3 regions of the Polaribacter atrinae genome follow, and region 2 is predicted to be linked to each of the others. Evidence: riboswitches for the same ligand, from Rfam matches in the RefSeq annotation. Region 2 holds a riboswitch; each other region holds the start of a gene.
What was found. A riboswitch is a leader RNA that binds a small molecule or an ion and turns the genes downstream of it on or off. The one in region 2 is predicted to bind S-adenosylmethionine.
Positions count from the first base shown of each region.

Region 1: linked by a shared signal. The riboswitch ahead of WG945_RS13445 (homocysteine S-methyltransferase family protein) and the one ahead of WG945_RS02605 (Na+/H+ antiporter NhaC family protein) in region 2 are both predicted to bind S-adenosylmethionine.
Region 3: linked by a shared signal. The riboswitch ahead of WG945_RS13365 (O-acetylhomoserine aminocarboxypropyltransferase/cysteine synthase family protein) and the one ahead of WG945_RS02605 (Na+/H+ antiporter NhaC family protein) in region 2 are both predicted to bind S-adenosylmethionine.

Region 1 covers NZ_CP150660.1:3,089,549-3,091,822, forward strand. Annotated here, with positions in the region: gene epsC (serine O-acetyltransferase EpsC) at 1-213, shown strand, start outside; gene cysM (cysteine synthase CysM) at 215-1,102, shown strand; SAM riboswitch class I at 1,164-1,287, shown strand; gene WG945_RS13445 (homocysteine S-methyltransferase family protein) at 1,339-2,274, shown strand, end outside.
Region 2 covers NZ_CP150660.1:567,316-569,589, reverse strand. Annotated here, with positions in the region: gene WG945_RS02610 (alkene reductase) at 1-83, shown strand, start outside; gene WG945_RS02605 (Na+/H+ antiporter NhaC family protein) at 174-1,481, opposite strand; SAM-I-IV-variant riboswitch at 1,531-1,629, opposite strand.
Region 3 covers NZ_CP150660.1:3,071,405-3,073,678, forward strand. Annotated here, with positions in the region: gene metK (methionine adenosyltransferase) at 1-408, opposite strand, end outside; SAM riboswitch class I at 789-912, shown strand; gene WG945_RS13360 (hypothetical protein) at 868-990, opposite strand; gene WG945_RS13365 (O-acetylhomoserine aminocarboxypropyltransferase/cysteine synthase family protein) at 1,036-2,274, shown strand, end outside.

The DNA of each region.
Region 1 (2,274 bases), 1.5 Mb from region 2:
ATTCAAGTAAAGAAAAGTTTAGCATCAACAAAAAGACATCCAACCATAGAAAGTGGTGTTGTTATTTATGCAAATGCAACTATTTTAGGTGGCGATGTTGTGATTGGAGAAAAATCGGTAATTGGAGCCAATGTTTGTATTATGGAATCAGTTCCAGGAAACTCGGTGGTTACAGTACAATCAGAAAATAATATTTTTCAAAAAAGAAATTAAGATGAAAACCAAAAGTATCATAGATTTTGTTGGAAATACACCACTTGTAGAGGTGCAAAATATCTTAAAAAAAGATGGAGTTACTTTATTATTAAAACTAGAAGGGAATAATCCTGGTGGAAGTGTAAAAGATAGAGCAGCTTATTATATGATTTCTGAAGCTATTAAAAGAAAAAATATAAAGAAAGGGGATACTTTAGTAGAAGCAACAAGCGGAAACACAGGAATCGCATTGGCATTAATGGCAAAGGTTTTAGGTGTAAATATGGTATTAACAATGCCAGAAAACTCTACAATAGAACGTGTTAAAACAATGAGAGCTTACGGGGCAAAAGTTATTTTAACTCCTGCAGATAAAGGTATTGAAGGTGCAATTGATTATGCTTTAAAATTGAAATATAAAAAAGGATATTTTCGCTTAAATCAATTTGATAATTTTGATAACCCAAAGGCACACTTTAATACAACAGGTCCAGAAATTTGGAGGGATACAGAAGGAGAAGTTACTCACTTTGTATCTGCCATGGGAACTACTGGAACTATTACTGGAGTTTCTGATTATTTAAAATTACAGAATAAAAATATAACGATTATTGGAGCACAGCCAACCGAAGGAGCTAAAATACCTGGAATTAGAAAGTGGTCTGAAGAATATATGCCTGCTATTTTTAAAGCTAAAAAAATAGATCAAGTATTAGAAGTAAGTGAAGAAGAAGCAAAAGAGATGACTGTTCGTTTAGCAAAAGAAGAAGGTATTTTTGCAGGTATGAGTAGTGGAGGTGCAGTTGCTACCGCTTTAAAAGTTGCTAATTCTATAGATAAGGGTGTAATTGTAGCTATTATTTGTGATAGAGGAGACCGTTACTTGTCTTCAGATATCTATGAATAAATTATAAAAACAAAAAAAAAGTTCGTTACTTTGTAACGCAAATTAGTTCATTTATTTAATATTGTTATCAAGAAAGGTTGAGGGATTAGACCCGAGGAAGCCTTAGCAACCCTTTATCTTTAAAGAAGGTGCTAATTTCTACTGATTCTTTCTGAACTAGGTTCAGATCTTCAGAGAGATAACGGAAAAAGTTTCAATTCTTCTTTTCCTGATAACACAAAAATTAATTTTCAGGAATGTCAAATATATACAAAGCTTTACAAGAAAGAATTTTGGTTTTAGATGGTGCAATGGGTACTATGCTACAAGCCTATAAATTCACGGAAGATGATTTTAGAGGAGAACGCTTTAAGGATTATCCAACACCATTACAAGGTAATAACGACTTGTTATCTATTACCCAACCAGAGGCAATTAAAACCATTCATGCTAAATATTTTGAGGCAGGTGCAGATATTATAGAAACCAATACTTTTTCTGGAACCACTATTGCAATGGCAGATTATCAAATGGAAGATTTAGTGTATGAACTAAATTATCAATCTGCAAAAATAGCCAAAGAAGTAGCTAATGAGTTTACAGCAAAAGAGCCACACAAGCCACGTTTTGTAGCAGGTTCAATTGGTCCAACAAACAGAACTGCAAGTATGTCTCCAGATGTAAATGACCCTGGTTACAGAGCTGTTACTTTTGATGAATTAAGAATTGCTTACAAGCAACAAACAGAAGCTTTGTTAGATGGTGGAGCAGATTTGTTGTTGATAGAAACAGTGTTTGACACTTTAAATGCAAAAGCAGCTTTATTTGCCGTAGAAGAGGTAAAGGATGAAAGAAATATCGAGATTCCAATTATGTTGAGTGGTACCATTACAGATGCTTCAGGTAGAACCTTATCTGGACAAACTGCAGAAGCATTTTTAATTTCTGTATCTCACATACCGTTATTATCTATAGGATTTAATTGTGCTTTAGGAGCCAATTTATTGCAGCCGCATTTACAAGCGATAGCTAATAAAACAGATTTTGCTATTTCTGCACATCCAAATGCAGGATTGCCAAATGCGTTTGGTGAGTATGATGAAACTGCGGAAGAAATGGGTGAGCAAATAGAAGAATATTTAAAGAAAGATTTAATCAATATTATTGGTGGATGTTGTGGTACAAGTCCAGAT
Region 2 (2,274 bases):
TAGAATTAGCAGCATGGGATCAAGATACGTTTTACACAACAGGAACAAAGGGATATACAGATTATTCAAATGCTACTAAATAATTTAAAAAGATCCTTAAATAAGGAATTTACGTCCTAAAATACTATTAAAAATAAAACAGCATCTAAATAACTTAGATGCTGTTTTTATTTTTAATTAGAACCAAATCTTAGTGGTTTAAAGCTGATAAATAATAAGGTATATATAAATAATAATGCCAAATACCAGGTATTAGAAACTAAATCTAGGTAATCTATTTTTCCGTTAGAGAAACTTAAGATCATTAAAACCTGTGCGCCATAAGGCAAAAGGCCTTGCGTAATGCAGGCAAATATATCTAATATAGATGCTGTTTTTTTATTGTCTAAACCGTACTCATCGTTAATTGTTTTTGCAATGGGACCAGAAATTATTATAGAAACCGTATTATTAGCAATCGCCATGTTAATGGTACTTACTAAAGTTGCAATGCCAAATTGAGCTGATTTTTTACTTTTTATAAGTGTCTTAATTTTTAGCAGTATAAAATCAATCCCACCATTTTTTTTCACCAAAGCAGCTAATCCACCTGTAAGTAAGGATAATAAGAAAATTTCAGTCATACTTGTAAAACCTGTATAGGCTATTTTAGTCGATTCAAGAAGTGTGAAATCTCCATAGATTAAACCTAAAAAGATGCCAGAAAGAACACCTAATAGTAAAGTTATAAATACATTAACACCTACTATAGATAAGGTAATCACCAATAAGTATGGTACTATTTTTAGTACAGAATAATTATACGTTACAGTTTCAGTTGCTACCTCTTTTAATCCTAAACCTTGAATAATTAAGATTGCAATGGTAAATAATGCAGCGGGAATGGCAATTTTAATATTTTGTTTAAATTTATCACTCATTTTACAGCCCAAAGATTGTGTGGCAGCAATGGTAGTATCAGAAATTACAGATAGATTATCACCAAACATACTACCGCCTAATAATGCGCCACAAAGTATGGATAAATCTACGCTACTTTTTTCTGCAATACCGATAACAATTGGCGCTAATGCAACAATGGCACCAACTGAAGTACCTGTTGAAACCGATAAAAAACCAGCAATTATAAAAATACCAAAGTAAATATATTGTATGTTAATATAATCTAACCCAAGACTTACAATAGCATCTACACTACCTGTAGATTTTGTAATGGTAGCAAAGGCACCTGCTAGCAAATAGATTAAACACATGGTTAATATTTTATCATCTCCACAACCTTGTAACAGTGTTTTAATTTTAGAGTTGATAGATTGTCTAAACATTAAAAAAGCCACAATAATACCTGCTATTACTGCAATAGGAGCAGGTAATGCATAAAAATCATTTTGATAGATGCCAACACCTAAAAACGTACATACAAATACGAATAAGGGAATTAATGCGCTAAATTTTGGGGTAATTGTGTTTGAATTTTCCATGTTACTTTTTTCATTCTAAAAAGGACATAGCTGCTTATAAGTAGAATTATGAGTTAACATTGGTTCCAATTAATTGGCTTATCTATTTAGCACCTTGCTCGTTATTGCAGGTTGCTATCTCCTTTTTTTGAGATTCTTGATAATTAATTTAAGAGCGCAAAAATAGTGTATAAATGGATAGTTACGTCTTTAAAAGCGTTAAAATTTTATGAAATTTAAATAGTATAATTTCTGATGTTTAGCAATTATTTTTATCAAATTAGGATAGGAGTGAAGTGGAATGTGTGTGGAATTGGATTATAACATTTTTTAAGTTACTTGTGGATTTCCGTAAAAAATTATCATGTCAACTGATTATTTTTAATATCTAATAGTTAAATAAAAATAGTGAGAAAATCTTTAAAGCAATTAAACCAGGACTAAAGCCTAAAAAACAAGATGGTACGCTTGATAAAAGAAGAAGAGACAATAAAAATACGCTTGGTAACAAGCCTTCGTTAAAACCAAGTAAATCAACTAAGAATTGATAATCTATTTGAAGTGTTTAAGTTAGAATTTTACTATCTGTAGAATCGCGTATTTGAAATTGTTTTAGAAATAGAATAGAGTTAGATTGTTGTGTTGGCACGAGCGAGACACTCGTACTAGCTTGAAGACTAGTTATTATTGATTGAAATTGTTTATAGAATCTATCTGTTGGAAACAATTGGTTTTCAGCAAAACCATGGTACTTATTTTAAACTAAAAACTAAGTATTATCAACCTGTAGCGAGAGCGTCCCGCTCGTGCTATA
Region 3 (2,274 bases), 1.5 Mb from region 2:
CAAAGGCATGTAGTTTTCTGTCTCATCGGTTGCGTAACCAAACATCATTCCTTGGTCTCCTGCACCTTGTTCTTCTGGGTTTGCTCTATCAACACCTTGGTTAATGTCTGGAGATTGCTCATGTATAGCAGATAAAACTCCACAAGAGTTTCCGTCAAACATATAAGCTCCTTTTGTGTAACCAATTTTGTTAATTACATCTCTAGCAATTTTCTGAACATCTAAATATGTTTTAGATTTTACTTCTCCTGCTAAAAATACTTGACCCGTTGTAACCATGGTCTCACAAGCAACTTTACTTGTTTTGTCGAATGCTAAAAAGTTATCAATTAAAGCATCAGAAATTTGATCTGCAATCTTGTCTGGGTGTCCTTCAGAAACACTTTCTGAGGTAAATAAATATGACATAATAAATCTTCTTTTATAATTAATGAAAAATGAAAAGAGATTGCGTTGGTCGCTAAAAGTAGTAGAATATTACTGCTTTAGCATTTTTTGTTTCAGCAGATATAAATATCAGCGTCAGAGGTTGCAATCAGTTCAAATTTTTCCTCTAAAATTCTCTGCAAAGGTACATTATAAATTTACATATCATAATTTTTAGTAATAATATTTTATTATGGTATCATCAATAAAACAAAGTTCATTGCTAGTAAATTATTTGATAAATATTAAAAGAGGGGTTTTAATATGATATTTATATTTCTAAAAAATAAATTGGATTTTTCTTGTATATTAAAATTTTCTAAACATATATTTGCATTCAGAAAGTTCAATAACTTATCGAAATGTTATCAAGAAAGGTGGAGGGAAAGACCCGTTGAAACCTTAGCAACCCTTTTCGTGAGGAAAAGAAGGTGCTAAATTCTACTTAATTTCAGATTCATTTATCAGAAATTGGATAGATAACCCAAAAACAATTACACTTCCGTGTATTTGCATAATTCTTAATAACATTTTTCTAGTAAGTACATCAAATTTTTGATGCATTCGACTTTTGGTTTAATCATTTATTAACTCAAAAAAAATAGAAAAATGAGCACGTACAAATTAGCAACAAACGCATTACATGCAGGGCATGATGTAACTAAGAATGGAGGAACAAGAGCAGTTCCAATCTATCAAACATCATCATATGTTTTTAACAACTCAGAACATGCTGCAAATCTTTTTTCATTAAAAGAATTAGGATTTATTTATACACGTTTAACCAACCCAACAAACCAAATTTTACAAGATCGTTTAGCAGCTGTAGAAGGCGGAATTGGAGCTGTAGTTTTTGCATCTGGTACAGGAGCAATTGCAACAGGTTTATTAACACTTTTAAAAGCAGGAGATCATATTGTGGCTTCTAGCAGTTTATATGGTGGAACGTACAATTTATTAAGTGTTACGTTACCAAGATTAGGTATTACAACTACGTTTGTAGATGCATCTAACCCAGAAGAATTTAAAAAAGCTGTACAAGATAATACAAGAGCATTTTTTGTTGAGTCTTTAGGAAATCCTAAATTAGATGTTTTAGATTTAGAAGCAATTTCTGTAGAAGCAAAAGCAGCAGAGGTTCCTTTTATTGTTGATAATACTGTGGCAACACCAGCATTATTAAACCCAATTAAACACGGAGCAAATCTTGTAATTCATTCTTTAACAAAATATATTGGCGGACAAGGAACGTCTTTAGGAGGTGCTATTATTGATGCAGGAACTTTTAACTGGGCAAACGGTAAGTTTCCAGAATTTACAGAGCCTTCTGCAGGTTACCATGGTTTAAAATATCATGAAGCTTTAGGTGCAGCAGCGTTTACTTTTAAATTAATTTTAGAAGGTTTACGTGATTTTGGTGCAGCTTTAAGCCCTACAAACGCATTTAATATCATTCAAGGTTTAGAGACTTTACCAGTTAGAATTAAACAACACTCTGCAAATGCATTGGCATTAGCAACTTGGTTAGAAGCGCAAGAAGAAGTAACTTGGGTAAATTACCCTGGTTTAGCAAGCAGTAAATACAAAATGTTAGCAGATAAATATTTACCAAAAGGACAAAGTGGTTTGGTAACTTTTGGTGTAAAAGGAGGATTTGAAGCAGCAAAAGTAATTGCAGATACTACAAAAGTGTTTTCTTTATTAGCTAATATTGGTGATACAAAATCATTAATTATTCACCCAGCAAGTACAACGCATCAACAATTAGATGAAGCGGCACAAGCAAGTGCAGGTGTAAGTCAAGATTTAATTAGATTATCTGTTGGTCTTGAAGATTTAGAAGATTTA